4 regions of the Nesterenkonia sp. HG001 genome follow, and region 2 is predicted to be linked to each of the others. Evidence: riboswitches for the same ligand, from Rfam matches in the RefSeq annotation. Region 2 holds a riboswitch; each other region holds the start of a gene.
The links. A riboswitch is a leader RNA that binds a small molecule or an ion and turns the genes downstream of it on or off. The one in region 2 is predicted to bind thiamine pyrophosphate.

Region 1 (4,203 bases), 250 kb from region 2:
CCGCCACCACGGTGCCCCCGTCGTCGAGGTGCTCGCGCAGCAGTCGGATCAGTGCGGCGAAGGTGTGGGCGTCCTGCCCGAACGTCGGCTCGTCCAGCATGAGGACCTCCGGCCCGGCGGCGAGCACCGTGCCCACGGAGAGCCGACGCTTCTCCCCACCGGAGAGGGTGAACGGGTTGACCTCCGCCAGATGCGCCAGTCCCAGCCGGGTGAGCAGCCGAGCCACGCGGTGCTCGACGTCCTCTGAGGTGAACAGCGGAGCGTCCTCGCCGGGCTGCCGTGCCTGCCGGGCGCCGAGCGCAAGCTCCTCGCGGACCGTGGGCCGGACGAGCTGATGCTCCGGCTCCTGGAACACCATCCCGAGCCGAGCCACCAGATCCGCCGAGCGCCAGCGGTGCGGGTCATCCGTCAGGGCCTCGCCACGCGGCCCTTTGAGCTCTCCGGTGGCGACGAGCTCGCCCTCGTGGACGGGGATCAGCCCGGCCAGACTCAGCAGCAGGGTCGACTTCCCCGCCCCGTTGCGACCGGTGATACCCAGCGCCCGGCCGGCAGGGAGGTCGACGTCGATCCCCTGAAGCACCGGTGCCGGACGGCGGGACTGACGGCGCCGCGGCCTCTCCCGGGAGACGGCGAGCTCCCGTCCGGTCAGCAGGACCCGGGGCCTCAGGGCCTCGGGCCCCGCCGTGGCGCCCTCAGGCTGGGCACCGGCATCGGTGTCCAGAAGCAGGTCCGGGACCGGATCATGGCCCGGCACCCAGAGCCCGAGCTCCACCAGATCCGCCCGCAGATCGGCGTCGTCATGGATCCGCCCGGCGGGTACCCGGTGGCGCACGCCTCCGGCGGTGTCGAGCACGATCAGAGTGTCCACATGGTCCGCCCAGGTGGACAGCCGGTGCTCCACCACCAGCAGGGTGGATCCCTGGCGCGCGGAGGCTTCGATGACCGCGTCCCGCACTCTTCGGGTGCCGTCGGGGTCCAGGTTGGCGGTGGGCTCGTCGAGGAGCAGCAGGGCCGGGCGCATGGCCAGGATCCCGGCCAGCGCCAGCCGCTGCTTCTGCCCGCCGGAGAGCCGCGCGGTGGGATGGTCCAGCAGTGCTTGGGCCTGCTCCCCCGAGCCGGCCAGGCCGGTCTCCACCAGCACCTGTCGCACCCGGTCCCAGATCTGGTCCGCAGGCACGGCGAGGTTCTCCGGGGCGAAGGCGACGTCGTCACCCATCCGAGAGAGCACCACCTGGGACTCCGGGTCCTGCTGCATCAGACCCATCCGGCCGCGGGCCTGCTCCGGGGCGAGCCCGTCGATCAGCAACTCACCGGAGGAGACGGCCTCCTCATCATGGAGCACTCCGGCCAGCCCGTGGAGCAGGGTGGACTTCCCGGCCCCGGAGGCCCCCACCAGGAGCACCTTCTCCCCCCGGTCCAGGTGAAGGTCGAGCCCGTCCACGGCAGGGGCGGGCCGGTCGGCATGCTGATAGCGCCAGCCGCGGACCTCGACGGCGGCACCGCCGGCGAGTCTCCCGGGAGGGCGCGCCGACGTCGTCATGCGGTCCTGCGCCATCGGCTCAGCCCTCACGACGACGGCGCAGCACCGGCTCCTGATGCGCCCGGCGGGAGGCCAGCGGGCCCAACACCGAGGTGGCCGCCAGCCCGCGGGTAGCCAGCCAGGAGAGCAGCCCGGCGATGATCGCCCCGGAGAGCGTGAAGCAGCCGATGTGGATGAAGGTCTCCAACGGCGCGTAGGCGTACATGGGGATGATCCAGTGATAGGTCGCTCCGCCGAAGAACCCGGAGAGCGCGCCGGCGAGCATCGCGACCTCCAGCGTGTACCGGCGGTACAGGAACGCCAGGAAGATCAGCTCCGCGCCGAGCCCCTGCACGAAGCCGGAGGACAGCACGGTCAGCCCCCACTGGGAGCCCAGCAGGGCGGAGACCACGGCGGCGACCATCTCGCAGTAGATCGCGGCACCGGGCTTGCGGATGATCAGCATCCCCAGCACCGCGGGGAAGAGCCACATGCCGTGGACCAGGGTCGCGGCCGGCGGGTAGGCGGCGAAGAGCCCGCCGACGACGTGGTAGCTGAGGTTCCATCCCCAGAAGATGACCCCGGAGGCCACCGCCAGGGTGGAGGCGACGACGATGTCGGAGACCGACCAGCGGAAGGTCCGCGGCCGGGTCCCCGCGCGTGCCGGTGCAGTGGTGCGGTGCGTGCTGCTCATGATGCTCCCTCGTGTGACGAGCGTGGACCACGAGCACGCAGGGAGGGAGCCGTACCTGCCGCCGCGGACAGCCGATGACGGCGTGCAGGTCCGGCATCCGAGGACAGCTCGACTTCCTTCGCAGGCGTTGATCGGGCGGCATCGCGCCCGGGTTGTCCTGATCAGGTTCGAGGGTCTGGGCCGTCAGCCCACTCTCAGCGCATTCCGTCTCCCGCAGGGGGCGACGGGGAGCGCTCCCCTGTCGTGTCTCGAATGACGTGCCCCACAGTAGCGCATCCCCCTCCCTCCTGGCGGCCCGGCCCGCTAGGCTGGAGGCTGAGCAGGTCACCGATGAGCCCCGCCCTCGAGCGGGACGCCGACGTCGCCCTGTGCCAGACTCGCGTGAGAACCCCTACATCCGAATCCCACATCCGAATCCTCAGGAGTGCCGATGGACAAGATCATGGACAAGCTGCTGACCACCGGAATCTCCCTGGCCGGCGGCTACGCCGCCACCAAGGCCTTCGAGTTCGCCTGGCGGCAGGCCACCGGCGAGGACACTCCCCGGGCCAGCGAGGAAGAGGACATCTCGTTGCAGAAGGCCCTGGTCTTCGCCATCTCCTCCGCCGCCATCTCCGCAGGCGTTCAAGTGCTGTCCCAGCGCGGAGCCAAGGCCTCGGTGAAGAAGATCAAGGCCGCCTACGCGAATAAGGCTGAGGTCTGAGCGGCGCGCAGCAGGACGGCACGACACCACGGATCCCCGTCGGAGGTCTCAGCCCCCGTCGATCTCCCGGCGGGCTCCATGGCCCCGCGAGATCCGGTCCACTGCCCGGGCCAGCTCGTCCTGCGCCAGCTGCTCGGACTTAAAGTGCTTCGTCCGGTACCCGGCGCGCCCCACCACATGGGCGCTCGCCGGGGCGGTGAGGATCTGCAGACCCCAGGCGAGCAGGACGAGCACGACGCCGCTCCAGCTGCGCCAGGTGATCGCCGCGGCCAGCAGCAGACTCAGCAGGCCGAGGACCTGAGGCTTCGTGGCCGCATGCATCCGTGAGTGCAGATCCGGCAGCCGCACGAGTCCGATCCCGGCCGCCAGCGACATCAGCCCACCGATCACCAGGAAGACGGCGGCCACGGCATCAAGGATCTGATCCATCAGCTCCGCGTCCAGAAGGTCCATCATCGTGCTCCCTCCCCCGGCGCCTGGTCGGGAGTCTCTCCAGAGGGCTCCTCAGCCTCGTCCTGACCCTCTTCCTCCGCCGCACGGCGACGACGCGTGGTGAAGCCGGAACGGGTCAGCTCGTGGAACCACGAGGTCGCCGGGTCCTCATCCTCCCCGTAGCCGCGGGGAGCAAGAGTGCCGCCGTGGGGATCCACCGGGTCCATGCCGGCGAGCCGCGAGGGGCTGGCCGCATACGGCGCCCGCCCACCGTCCATGGCGCCACCATCACCCGAGGGTGCGGCGCCCGGCACGCCGGAGCCGGCGGGGCTCCCACCGCTCCCAGGCCCGGCATCCGCGCCGTCCGGTGCGCCCGAAGGCCCGCCGGAGCTCGTGGCCGCCTGCGGCAGCGCCCCGGTGAGCACGCTCGCCCCGGGATCCTCCGGCCGACGCACCGCCACATACCGGGCGATCGCCACGGCCCCGAGGAAACCGATCACGGCGGTGGCCACGACGAAGAGGATGAAGTCCTGGTGCCCTCGGGCGACCATGTCCGTGATCAGCATCGAGGAGACGATGATCAGGATGACGTCCACACTGATCACCCGATCCAGCACCGATGGCCCCCGGAACACGCGGAAGACAGAGCAGAGCACAGCCACCGTCAGCAGCGCCTGGGAGATCCAGTAGGCGTAGGTCAGCATCAGCGCCCTCCCTCCTCTGAGGCGCCGGCGGGGCCGCGACCGAGCATCGCGGACGACGGAGCCGCAGAACGCGTCGGGATCGCCTGATCGCGCTCCGTCTTGGAGAAGCCACTGACGCGGCCCAGCCGCTTCTCGGCCTTCACCACCGCCA
Region 2 (4,203 bases):
CCCCGGGCCCGACGTCGGGGCCCCAGAGGCCGCCGCCGTCGACGCCTATGTGGAGCAGGCCGTGGTCCGCCCTGGGCCCGAGTTCGCCGCAGTCCAGCGCCGGGCGGAGGAGGGCGGGCTGCCGGCCATCGAGGTCTCCGCTGCCCAGGGCAAGCATCTGGAGCTGATGGTGCGGATCTCCGGGGCCCGGCAGGTGCTTGAGGTCGGCACGCTGGCCGGCTTCTCCACGCTGTGGATGGCCCGTGCCCTCGACGACGACGGCGGCATCGTCACCTGTGAGGTCGAGTCCCACCACGCCGCCGTCGCCCGGTCGAACCTGGACGCGGCCGGCGTGGGGGAGAAGGTGGACATCCGCCTGGGCTCCGCGGAGCAGACCCTGCAGTCCCTGGTGGAGGAGGTCCGCACTGGGGCGCGCGAGCCCTTCGACCTGGTGTTCCTCGACGCCGACAAGGCCGGCAACCCGCGCTACCTGGAGCTGGTGATGGAGATGGTCCGGCCGGGCACCGTGATCATCGGGGACAATGTGGTCCGCGACGGCGGGGTGCTCGAGGCGGACTCCGACGATCCAGACATCCAGGGCATCCGGCGATTCCTCACCATGCAGGGCGAGCATCCGCGGCTCGAGGCCACGGCCGTGCAGACCGTCGGGGCGAAGAGCTGGGACGGGTTCAGCCTGGCGGTGGTCACCCGAGGCTGAGGGTCAGGACTCCGGCACCGGCGGTGCCACCGGGATGTCTGGCTGCAGGTACACGCTGCCGCCGGAGGCCGTGAACTCCCGGCTCTTGGCAGCCATGCCCTCGGCGACGATGCGTCGCTGATCCTCCGCCGAGCCGAACTCGTCACGGATGTCCTGGGAGATCCGCATGGAGCAGAACTTCGGCCCGCACATCGAGCAGAAGTGCGCAGTCTTCGCCGGCTCGGCGGGCAGGGTCTCGTCATGGAAGGCCTGCGCGGTCTCGGGATCCAGGGAGAGGGCGAACTGATCCTTCCAGCGGAACTCGAACCGGGCCTTCGAGAGCGCATCATCACGGCTCTGGGCCGCCGGGTGGCCCTTCGCGAGGTCGGCGGCATGGGCGGCGATCTTATAGGTGATCACTCCGGCCCGGACGTCCTCGCGATTCGGTAGGCCCAGATGCTCTTTGGGTGTGACATAGCAGAGCATCGCCGTGCCGTAGCGGGCGATCTCCGTGGCGCCGATCGCGCTGGTGATGTGGTCATAGCCTGGTGCGATGTCGGTGACCAGCGGTCCCAGCGTGTAGAACGGGGCTCCGTGGCAGAGCTCCTGCTGACGCTCCACGTTCTCGCGCACCAGATGCAGCGGGATGTGGCCCGGACCCTCGACCATCACCTGCACATCGTGACCCCAGGCGCGCCGGGTCAGCTCCGCCAGGGTGTCCAGCTCGGCGAACTGTGCCTCGTCGTTCGCGTCGGCGATGGACCCGGGGCGCAGCCCGTCGCCCAGAGAGAAGGCGACGTCGTAGGCGGCGAAGATCTCGCAGAGCTCGTCGTAGTGGGTGTAGAGGAAGTTCTCCTGGTGATGGGCCAGGCACCAGCCGGCCATGATCGAGCCGCCCCGGGAGACCATCCCGGTGACGCGCTCCGCGGTCAGCGGCACATGACGCAGCAGCACGCCGGCGTGGACGGTCATGTAGTCCACACCCTGCTCGCACTGCTCGATCACCGTGTCCCGGAAGACCTCCCAGCTCAGGGCGGAGGCGTCGCCGTGGACCTTCTCCAGGGCCTGATAGATGGGCACCGTGCCGATCGGCACCGGAGCGTTCCGCAGGATCCACTCCCGGGTGGTGTGGATGTCATCACCGGTGGAGAGATCCATGACGGTGTCGGCGCCCCAGCGGGTGGCCCACCGCAGCTTGTCCACCTCCTCGGAGATCGAGCTGGTGACCGCCGAGTTGCCGATGTTGGCGTTGATCTTCACCAGGAACTCCCGGCCGATGACCATCGGCTCGGACTCGGGGTGGTTGATGTTGGCTGGGATGATGGCCCGACCGGCGGCCACCTCGCGGCGGACCATCTCCGGCTCGCAGCCCTCGCGCAGCGCGGCGAAGCGCATCTCCTCGGTGATGATGCCGCGGCGGGCATAGTGCATTTGCGTGACCCTGCGCCCCTCGGCGGCTCTCCGCGGGGCGGGACGTCGTCCCCTCCACTCCTCCGTGGAGGCCCCGCGGCGGACGGCTGAGCGGCCGTCGTCGCTGAGGCGGCGGCCCCGGCCTTCGTACGTGGCGGTGTCACCGCGCGCCGTGATCCATGGGTCACGGAACGGCGGCAGGCCCTCGAGGGGGTCGCCCCCGGGACCTGCGGTCCGGTAGACGTCCACAGGCTCGTGGACGGAACCGTCCGGGGCATCATGGAGGTGAACCCGGGTCACGGGGACCTCCAGGCCCTCGCTGTCGCTGACGCTCGCTCGTTCGTGGGCAGGGTGGACCTCCATGGTGGGGGAGGTGGAGACAGAGGTGTGCTGAGAGAAATCGCTCATGATGAGCCCTCACTTCCTACGCCGGCATGACCCGGTCAGGTTCGACGGTCCAGGCGTGCATCGCCTGATCTCAGCCCCTGCAGGGGCACCCGTGTGGACTCGTCGAGCGTAGCCCACTGCACGGCGCGGACGTCGGCATATGACGCGTGACCTGGGAGGACGGGAGCGCGTCGGGTGTGCGCGTCGGGTGTGCGCGTCACGTGTCCTGGGTGCATCCAGCGGCCGCGAATCACGGCATCTGGAGGTGCTCGTCGGCGTGCCCCAGGCAGATGCCGTCAGACGTGGCCACTCGAGAGGTGTGGGGTGCGGAGAAGCGCTGACGCCGGGAGAGGAGACAGCACCGCAGACGCGACGAGGCCCCCGCTCAGATGAGCGGGGGCCTCGTGCTGTGGGCGGAGGATGGGGGATTTGAACCCCCGAGGGCGTGAACCCAACACGCGTTCCAAGCGTGCGCCATAGGCCGCTAGGCGAATCCTCCTTCAGCGCTCGATCTGCGGGTGCGAACACCCGGCGTCGCGAGAGCAGACTCCATGCTAGCGGAGAACGGCAGGAAAATGCACATCGTGCCCGGATCAGGGTTTCGGCGGGAGCTCAGCTGGCGCGTGCGGAGCCCTGCGGGCTACCATGGTTGCCGGCCCCACGTGTGGTGTCATCCTGCTGAACTCCCCCAGGACCGGAAGGTAGCAAGGGTAGGCGGGCTCTGGCAGGTGCACGTGGGGCCTCCTCATGCCTCCGGGCGGAATCACGAACTCCCCCTCCGGGATGATGACGACGCCGTGCCTCCTCCTTAGCGTGGAGCACATGACTGATCCCACGCCTCGACGCACACCGTCTCCGCTGCTCCAGATCTGCCGGGGTCCCATCGGCCAGGGCCTGGCGAGCGGCGCCGTCGCCCTCATCCCCGTCCGTCGCTACCCGCGCTGGCTGCGAGAGACCATCGTCTGGGCCCCCTCGATCACGATGGCGGGGATGTTTCTCTGTCCCGAGCAGGCGCAGCGGATCGCCCGGAAGACTGGGCTGGAGAGCGACGAGCGAGCCGAGCCCTCTCGAATCGAGGCGGAGGTCGAGGCCCCGCTGGCCGTCCGCCTGGCTGCCGCCGGATTCTTCGGAGGTGCCGTCTATGGCGTGATGCGCACGGGCCTCTGGGCAGACACGGCACTGGAGTCAGGGCTGCGCCGGCTCCGTGTCCCCGCACCGCGGGTGGTGCTGGCAGTGGCCGGAGGTGTCGCCACCTGGAGGATCGCTGAGATGGAGCGCCGACAGGCGGGCGGGCAGGGCACCCCCGGCTGACGCGCGCGGGACCTCCGGACTTCCTGGACAATGGGGCAGGCGCATCCTGTGATCCGGGACGCACCGACCTCTTCAATGCGGCGGACGCCCACAAGGCGGACCGCCATGACCGGAAGGCTGACCACGTGTCCGAGAACTCCACCCCTGAGGCTCCGGCTTCGTCTCCGAGCCCGAGCACGCCGGGCTACACGATCGGCGACTACTTGCTCGACCGGCTCGCCGAGCTGGGCCTGACCGAGCTCTTCGGCGTCCCCGGTGACTTCAACCTGCATTTCCTGGACCACGTGGTCGCCCACCGGGACATCCGATGGGTCGGCTCCGCCAATGAGCTCAATGCCGGCTACACCGCCGACGGTTACGCGCGCATCCGCGGGATCGGTGCCTTCCTGACCACCTATGGCGTCGGTGAGCTCTCCGCG
Region 3 (4,203 bases), on a different contig from region 2:
ACAGTCTGGAGTCCTGTGAGCCACGTACACCACCCCTCAGTCCCCGCTCGAGGCCATGACGGCAGCGTCGCCGAGGTCTTCCTCATCTTCCTCCGTCTCGGACTGACCTCGTTCGGCGGTCCGGTCGCCCACCTGGCCTATTTCCGTGAGGCCTTCGTGGAGCGGCGCCGGTGGCTGAGCGAGAAGGCCTATGCGGATCTCGTCGCTCTGTGCCAGTTCCTGCCGGGGCCGGCCTCCAGCCAGGTCGGGATGGCCCTGGGCCTGCAGCGAGCCGGCTGGGGAGGCATGTGCGCGGCATGGTTCGCCTTCACTCTGCCCTCGGTGCTGCTCCTGGTGGCCTTCGCCTATGGTGTCGCCACGCTCGGGGACCTCTCTGATGCGGGCTGGATCCACGGGCTCAAGGCCGCCGCCGTCGGCGTCGTCGCCCATGCGGTGCTCGGCATGGCGAAGACGCTCACCCCGGATGCGCCCCGGGCGAGCATCGCCGCCGGGGCCATGATCACTGTGGTGCTCGTCCCGCAGCCTTTCGTGCAGGTGGGGGCGATCGCCGTCGCCGGACTGGTCGGCCTGCTGTGGCTGCGTCCCGAGACTCCCCAGCCCCGGGACGAGGACACCTTCACCGTCAAGGTCTCCAAGAAGGTCGCCGCCGGTGCGCTGATCCTCTTCGGTGCCCTGCTGGTGGGGCTGCCGCTGCTGGTCGCCTCCGCCGGATCGGCCGCTTGGCACGGGGCGGCCCAGCTGGTGGACCTCTTCTATCGCGCAGGCTCTCTGGTCTTCGGCGGCGGGCACGTGGTCCTCCCGCTGCTGGAGGCGGAGATGGTCGGGCCCGGGCTGGTCGACTCGGAGGTCTTCCTGGCCGGCTACGGCGCCGCCCAGGCGGTCCCCGGCCCGCTCTTCACCTTCGCCGGCTACCTGGGCGCCTCGACGACCGAGGGGCCCGGAGGTGCCGCCGGGGCGCTGATCGCCGTGGGGGCGATCTTCCTGCCTGCGGCGCTGCTGGTCATCGGAGCCCTGCCGTTCTGGGAGGCGCTGCGCGGTGCGCCGCTGGCACGGCGGGCATTGACGGGTGTCAACGCCGGGGTGGTCGGAATCCTCGCGGCCGCGCTCTATGACCCGGTGTTCACCGCCGGAGTGCTCGACGTCGGCCTGGTGGCACTGGCCGTGGCCGTGGCGTCCTTCGTCGCGCTGAACAGCTGGAAGGTGCCCGCCTGGGCGGTGGTCATCGGTGCAGGCCTCCTGGGCTGGATCGTGCTCTGAGCACCGTCCGGGACGTGCCGTCGTCGGGCAGACCGTGTGAGGTCCCGCACGCCCTCGTCGACTAGACTCGATCAGCGGCACGGGGTGCCTGAGCCTGCGGAGCGACTCTGCCCAGCGGCTCAGGCTGAGAGCACACCCGTTGAACCTGATCCTGATCATGCTCGCGAAGGGATGCCCCGATGAAGTCACCCTCCTCTGCTCGCCCAGCTCCGGGCGCCCCACGGGAGATTCCCAACATTCTCTCCATCGCCGGGACCGACCCCACCGGGGGAGCCGGGATCCACGCGGACCTGAAGAGCTTCGCCGCCCACGGCGGCTACGGGATGGCGGTGGTGACTGCGCTGGTCGCGCAGAACACCCAGGGTGTCCGGGAGATCCATCTGCCCCCGATCTCCTTCCTGCAGGCGCAGCTGGAGGCGGTCAGCGACGACGTCGCTCTGGACGCGGTCAAGGTGGGCATGCTCGGAACGGTGGACGTCATCGAGACGGTCTCCACCTGGTGGGACGCCCTGCCGGGCCGGCCCTGGTTGGTGGTGGATCCGGTGATGGTCGCAACCTCGGGGGACCGGCTGCTCCAACCCGACGCCGAGCAGGCGCTCATCGGGTTTCTGCACCGGGCGGACCTCATCACCCCGAACATCCCGGAGCTGGCGCTGCTGGCCGGAGGACCACCCGCCGAGGACGGCGAGTCGCTGATCCGCCAGGCCCGCACGGTGGCGGACGCCCATGACGTCGTCGTGCTCGCCAAGGGTGGTCACTTCGACGACGACGAGGTCGAGGACATCCTGGTCCACCCGGCCGAGGCCGACGGCACCCGCACGCCTGAGGGGCGGCACGTCTCGGAGCGCATCCGCACCACCAACACCCACGGCACCGGCTGCTCGGTGTCCTCAGCGCTGGCCGCACTGCGGGCACGTGGACTGGACTGGGAGACGGCGGTGCCGGTGGTCAAGGAATGGATGACGGCGGCCCTGCGAGACACCGAGCGGCTCGACGTCGGCCGCGGCCACGGACCCATCCAGCACTTCGCGCAGCTGTGGGAACGCCGCTTCTGAGCTCAGTTCTGCTGAGAGGAGGCCTGCTGGGCGATGTCCTCCCACTTCCAGGCGGCTGTGGTGGCCTGCTCGCCGGAGAACTCGTCCTCCGAGAGCTCCTCATCCGGGAACCACGGCCCGGTGCGGGGCCGGTCGGCAGCGGCTGGGGTGGGGCCGGTGGCGCCCTGGCCAGAGGTGGGGGCCTGCTCCTTGAGCTGAGTCACGCGGTCCCTGATCTCAGCCATCTGGCGATCCAACGCGGCAGCCTTCTCCGCGGCGTCACGCAGCTCCTCGTGAATGTCGTCCGGGACCTCGCCGGAGTAGGTGTAGTAGATCTTGTGCTCCAGGGAGGCCCAAAAGTCCATGGCGACGGTGCGGATCTGCACCTCGACGTAGACGAACTCGGTGCGATTCGAGAGGAACACCGGCACCTGCACGATCACGTGCAGACTTTGGTAGCCATTGGGCTTGGGACTACGGATGTAGTCCTTGACCTCCACGACCCGCAGGTCCGGCTGACTGCACAGCATCTCCGCCACCCAGTAGGCGTCGGAGACGAAGGAGGTGGTGATGCGGATGCCCGCGATGTCTCGGATCGACCCACGGATGCCCTCCAACGTCGGCTCGCAGCCGTAGCGCTGCACCTTGTCCAGGATCCGATCCAGGGACTTCAGCCGGAAGTTCACGTGCTCGATGGGGGAGTAGTCGCGGGTGTGCTCGAACTCCTCACGCAGCACGTTGATCTTGGTGAGCACCTCGTCCATGCCGAACTTGTAGTGCAGCTGGAACTCGGTGAGCTGTCGGCGGATGTCGATCATCCGCGGCACCACCCCGGTGGTGCCGTTCTTGCCGGCGTTGGTGTGGAGCTGCTTCAGCAGCTGCTGATAGGTGTCGTCCTCATGCTCCTCGCTCCGGGCGAGGGCGGAGCCGGTGGGGCGGGGCTGCTGCCGGGGGGAGGGGCTTCGCCCATCAGTCGACAGGAGACGGCTGTCGGCCTCAGTGGACTGGCCAGCGGACATGGTCACTCCTTCGTATTCCATCCCGGGGCAGAACTGCTCGCCGGGGAGGTCGAGTCGGTGCACCTCGACCCCTTCGATTCTCGACCCTAGGAGCAGAACCTGTGAAGTCCCTCGACGGTTGTGGCCGAATCGATACCTTCCGCGCCGCGATGGACCGCGGCGGAGACCTGTGGCGTGCAGGCCCCGTTCAGGCCCCTCCGGCAGGCTGATCGCGCGAGTGCCCGTAGGCCAGCCTGTCAGCGGAGACCTGGTCGAGCACCAGGTCGGTGACGAGCCCGGCGGCGAGGGCTCCTCGCAGTGCGGGAACCTTGTGCGGCCCGTTGACCACGCAGATCCGCCGCGGGACGCGGACCAGCTCCGAGGGCACCGGACCGGAGCCGCGGCGGTTGAGCGCGATGTCCTCCCAGCTGCCGTCCGCTCGGAGGAAGACGGTGCAGACATCGCCGACCACCTGCTCTGAGGAGAGCGCGTTGAGGTCGTCGCGGCTGAGGTACCCGCCGGAGTACACCTGGGAGGGCAGACCCTCGGCGAAGGTGCCGACGCCGAAGACCGCCAGCGCGGCGCGGCGGTGCATGTCCAGGATCCGTCGCGTGGAGCGTTCGCGCCACAGCGCCTGCTTGGTCTCCTCATAGTCGAAGAATGCGGGCACGGCGAAGACATGGGCGCGCGCGCCATAGGCCGCGGCGAACCGCTCGACCACTCCGATCCCGGTGCCCAGGGGCGCGCCGATGCCCTCCGGCTCGGAGTTGACGGCTCCGTTGAGCTGGACGACGTGCAGGTCCGGAACCTCCCGTCTGTTCAGCCGGGCCACCACTGAGGTCATGGTCTGGCCCCAGGCGACGCCGACCACGGAGTCGGGACGCACCAGCCGGTCGACCAGGCCGGCGGCGAGC
Region 4 (4,203 bases), 240 kb from region 2:
TGGGCCCGGTGAACTCCTCCAACGGGGGCAGATCCGGGACCGGCGCGTCCAGCTCCCAGCCCGAGGCGTCCTGACCGATGAACACGCTCAGCTGGCGCAGCGAGGCTTCGGTGGGCAGCAGCTCGTCCAGGGCGGCCTGCTTGGCCCGCGCCTCAGCTATGGTCGAGCCCACGTAGGTGACCAGCCCGGGCATGATCGCGGTGCCGCGGGGGTCACGGCCGACGGTGGCGAGCCGGCGTCGCACGTCGGTGCTGTAGGCCAGTGCGGCCTCGGCGTCGTAGGCGACGGCGTAGATCGCCTCCGCGTGACGTGAGGCGAGGTCCCGGCCCTGCTCCGAGGCCCCGGCCTGGAAGAGCACCGGCCGGCCCTGCGGCGGGCGGGGCACGTTGAGCGGCCCCGCGACCTGGAAGTGCTCGCCTTGGTGGTCGATGGGCGCGATCATGCCACCGTCGGCGTAGCGGCCGTCCCGCTCGTGCAGCAGGGACTCCTGCGGCCAGGAGTCCCAGAGCCGGATGACGGCGTCGATGAACTCCTCGGCCCGGGCGTAGCGTTCTGCATGGGCAGGCATAGACGGATAGGAGTGGTTCTGCGCCTCGGCGTCGAACATGGAGGTCACCACGTTCCAGCCGATGCGACCGCCGCTGATGTGGTCCAGGCCGGCGAGCAGCCGGGCCGCGTGGAACGGTGTCCAGAACGTGGAGGAGACCGTGCTGACCAGCCCGATCCGTTCGGTGTGCTGACTCATGGCGGAGAGCAGCGTCAGCGGCTCCAGGAACCAGGTGGGGCCGTCCTCGACAGCGCCGATGCCCAGCGAGTGGCCGTCGGCGAAGAACACCGCGTCCAGCTTCCCGCGCTCGGCGGTGCGGGCCAGGTCGATGTAGTAGTCGACGTCGCCGAGGCGCTCGACAGCGGAGTCCGGGGCGCGCCAGGCGGCCTTGTGGTGCCCGACGCCGAAGAGGAACAGGTTGAGCTTGACCTCCGGTGCGACCGTTCCCATGCTCAGCCCTTCACCAGCCCGCCGTCGACGATGAGATTCTGCCCGGTGACCCCGCGGGACCACGGGGAGGCGAAGAACAGCGCGGCGTCGGCCAGCTGCTCCGGGGTGGTGACCTTGCGCAGCGGAGTGCCGGCGGCGATGGCGTCGAAGACCACCTCAGGGGTGGCGGCGGAGGCGTCGGTGGTGCGCAGCAGCCCACCGGAGACCATGTTGACGGTGATGCCGTCGGGGCCGAGGTCGTCGGCGAAGGTACGGGTCAGCGAGAGCAGGGCCGCCTTGGCGGCGGTGTAGTCGTGGTAGGGCACCACCGGGTGCTGGAAGAGGTTGGTGCCGATGGTGATGACTCGGCCCTGGCCGGCTTCGCGCATCCCGGGCAGGGCCGCCTGGATGAGGTTCAGCGGACCGGTCACGGAGCCGGCGAACTGGGCCTCGAACTCCTCGGCGGTGATCGCGTCGGCCTTGGAGCGGGCGTCGCCGGTGAAAGCGAAGTCCACCAGGGCGTTGTTCACCACCGTGGTCACCGGACGCTCGAAGTGCTCCCTCGCGGTGCTGATCAGGCTGCGGACCTGCCCCGCGTCGCGGACGTCGGCCTGCACCGCGAGCGCCCGCTCCGCGTGGGCGGCAGCGATCTCCTCGGCGGCGGCCTGCGAGGAGTGGTAGTTGACCACCACCCGGGCGCCCTCGCGCAGGAAGGCGGCGGTCAGGGCTGCGCCCAGGCCGCGGGCGCCGCCGGTGACGACGACGACCTGTTCGCTCAGCGGCAGCGCGCCGTCGTTGTGCTGGGCGGTGGCTTCTGTGGTGATGGTGGCGGTGCTCATGCGTGCCTCTCGTCTCGAGGCGAAGGCAGCCCGCAGGCGATGTGCGACGTGAGCCTGCGGCCATCTGCGGACCGATGCTCACCGCCGCGATGCGGCCGAACGCCGCACCAGCCGGACGATCCCTTCGCCAGTGCTAACTGGATCAGGTTCGACGGGTGTCATCTCAGCCGCAGAGTGCGGCACCCCGTGTCACAGCCTTCATCTCATCACATGGCGGGCGTCACAGCCAGTCGATGACAGGACGGGCCGTCAGCCGTCGTCCCGCAGACTCCTGAGCCCTCTGGGCTCTGTGAGCCTCAGACCTGCGGGATCTCCCGGGCATTGGCCAGCACCGGGAGCTTCTGCCGGGCAGCGGTGACGACGTCGGCGTCGAGGTCCGCCACCAGAAGCTCCGGGGCCTCCCCGGCCTCGGCGAGCACCTCTCCGGTGGGCGAGACGATCATCGAGTGCCCCACCCCGGTGGGCGCCCCTTCCACTGGCTCGACGCCGGCGGCCGAGGGCAGGCCCTGACCGCAGGCGATCACGTACTGCGTGGAGTCCAGCGCCCGGGCACGAGCCAGCAGCCGCCACTGGTCCACCTTGCCCGGCCCGGCACCCCACGACGCCGGCAGGATGGTGGCGAGCGCCCCGGCCCGGGCGTGGGCGGTGAACAGGTTCGGGAAGCGGATGTCATAGCAGGTCGCCAGCCCCAGCGTCTGCCCGTCCAGAGCGAACCGGGCCGGGGCCTCACCGGGTGCCACGGTCTTGGACTCCTGGAAGCCGAAGGCGTCGTAGAGGTGGATCTTGTCGTAGGCGGCCAGCACGCCGTTTCCGGTGCCGTCCACTGCGCCGTCCACTGCGAGGAGGGTGTTCGTGACCCGCTCGCGGCCCTGCTCCCCCGGCTGTGCGGGGGTGAACATGCCCGCGACGATCGCGACCCCGTGGCGCTCCGCGATCCGGCGCAGCTCGGTGCCCCAGGCGCCGTCGACAGGCTCGGCGATGGGTGTCAGCGAGTGCCCGAAAGCCCGCTGAACGGCCTCGGGGAACACCACCAGACGGGCGCCGGCCTCCACGGCCTGCGCCGTCCACTTCTCGACGAGCGCCAGGTTCTGCTGCGGGTCCTCACCGGTGACGATCTGTGCTGCTGCGATACGCATGGGCCCAGCCTACGTCGCAGCGCCGCGTCCCGGGAGCGCCGGCCAAATCCCTCCCCTGGTTCCGCAGACGCCTCACGCTCAGAGGAATTCGTCGGCGATGCGCTGCAGCTCCACCACATGGTCCTGCCACTCGGCATCCCCGGCCGGGGGCATGTTGTCATTGCCGTCCTGCATGCCCACGGCGCCGTCGAGCTGCTCACGCAGGATGTCGGCATGACCCGCGTGCCGTGCGGTCTCAGCGATCAGGTGGACCACCAGCCGCCCCAGAGTGGTGCGCCCGTTCTTTCCCCACCAGGGCACCTGGGCAGGCGCACCCAGGCCCAGCTCGGCGACGGCGTCGTCGGTGGTCCGCCAGGAGGTGCGGTAGAAGTCCCGCACCCACTCGCTGCTCTCCTCTTCGGTCGCGTAGAGGTCAGCGTTGAGGGCGGCGCCGGCCTCCAGCCACGGCATCGGCACCGGACTGGGACGGCCCAGCGGTGCGGTGAAGTAGCCCATCTCCATGCTGGCCACATGCTTGACCAGGCCCAGCAGGTTCGTCCCGGTCGCCGTCAGCGGCCGGCGGACGTCATGCTCCGGGACGCCGTCGAGCTTCCACAGCAGGGCCTCACGGAGCCCCTGCAGGTAGCGCAGCAGCATCTCTGACTCAGCATCATCATCGCTCATGGAGCGAACTGTAGGAGCTGCCTCATTCCCACGGCACCGTTCCCCGGCCGCACCCTGACACCACCAGCACTTGGTGGGCTCTCTCTGCTCTGCGTCTTGTCCCCGTGATGTTCGTTCGTCCCCGTGGAATTGCACGGGGACGAACGAACAGGACGGGGACACATGACGCGTCGCGGGGGCCGGGAAGCCTCAGTCCTCCTCGTCCGCGTCCTCCTCGTCGGCATCCTCGTCGGCTTCCTCAGCCTCCGTGTCCTCAGCCTCGTCAGCATCCTCGTCCGCGTCCTCGGGATCCGTGTCCTCGAGCTCCTCGACGTCGACGCCGGTGTCGGTGCCGTCGTGGCCGGCGTCGTCCTCCCAGCCGACCTGAGTCCAGTCCGTGGTCTCGAAGAGGCTCGGACCGTAGTTCGCGAGCCCCTCACGGAAGGCGGTGATCACCGGACCGTTGGCGTAGGCGAGGTAGTGGAAGTACTCGCTGAGCGCCTCCTGCTCCAGGGCCTGCGCCTCGGCGAAGCGCTCATCGTCGTCCTCGATGCCGAACAGCTCGCTGATCCGGTCGTCGAGCTCCTCGTTCCCCAGCCCGGTCAGGTTT

Region 1: another riboswitch for thiamine pyrophosphate. It lies ahead of ODE13_RS08030 (ECF transporter S component); the one in region 2 lies ahead of thiC (phosphomethylpyrimidine synthase ThiC).
Region 3: another riboswitch for thiamine pyrophosphate. It lies ahead of thiD (bifunctional hydroxymethylpyrimidine kinase/phosphomethylpyrimidine kinase); the one in region 2 lies ahead of thiC (phosphomethylpyrimidine synthase ThiC).
Region 4: another riboswitch for thiamine pyrophosphate. It lies ahead of ODE13_RS08070 (3-oxoacyl-ACP reductase); the one in region 2 lies ahead of thiC (phosphomethylpyrimidine synthase ThiC).

The regions. Positions count from the first base shown of each region.
Region 1 covers NZ_JAOSZD010000004.1:84,624-88,826, reverse strand. The annotation lists gene ODE13_RS08035 (ATP-binding cassette domain-containing protein) at 1-1,540, opposite strand, end outside; gene ODE13_RS08030 (ECF transporter S component) at 1,560-2,213, opposite strand; TPP riboswitch at 2,310-2,463, opposite strand; gene ODE13_RS08025 (DUF4235 domain-containing protein) at 2,644-2,916, shown strand; gene mnhG (monovalent cation/H(+) antiporter subunit G) at 2,965-3,372, opposite strand; gene ODE13_RS08015 (monovalent cation/H+ antiporter complex subunit F) at 3,369-4,052, opposite strand; gene ODE13_RS08010 (Na+/H+ antiporter subunit E) at 4,052-4,203, opposite strand, start outside.
Region 2 covers NZ_JAOSZD010000004.1:339,578-343,780, forward strand. The annotation lists gene ODE13_RS09160 (O-methyltransferase) at 1-697, shown strand, start outside; gene thiC (phosphomethylpyrimidine synthase ThiC) at 701-2,449, opposite strand; TPP riboswitch at 2,491-2,597, opposite strand; tRNA gene ODE13_RS09170 (tRNA-Ser) at 2,888-2,972, opposite strand; RNA gene ffs (signal recognition particle sRNA small type) at 3,125-3,221, shown strand; gene ODE13_RS09180 (hypothetical protein) at 3,296-3,784, shown strand; gene ODE13_RS09185 (alpha-keto acid decarboxylase family protein) at 3,910-4,203, shown strand, end outside.
Region 3 covers NZ_JAOSZD010000005.1:18,826-23,028, reverse strand. The annotation lists gene chrA (chromate efflux transporter) at 16-1,257, shown strand; TPP riboswitch at 1,328-1,446, shown strand; gene thiD (bifunctional hydroxymethylpyrimidine kinase/phosphomethylpyrimidine kinase) at 1,437-2,312, shown strand; gene ODE13_RS09615 (GTP pyrophosphokinase family protein) at 2,315-3,310, opposite strand; gene ODE13_RS09610 (sugar-binding transcriptional regulator) at 3,498-4,203, opposite strand, start outside.
Region 4 covers NZ_JAOSZD010000004.1:96,296-100,498, reverse strand. The annotation lists gene ODE13_RS08075 (LLM class flavin-dependent oxidoreductase) at 1-997, opposite strand, end outside; gene ODE13_RS08070 (3-oxoacyl-ACP reductase) at 1,000-1,815, opposite strand; TPP riboswitch at 1,917-2,012, opposite strand; gene ODE13_RS08065 (carbon-nitrogen hydrolase family protein) at 2,112-2,951, opposite strand; gene ODE13_RS08060 (DinB family protein) at 3,030-3,614, opposite strand; gene ODE13_RS08055 (ABC transporter family substrate-binding protein) at 3,804-4,203, opposite strand, start outside.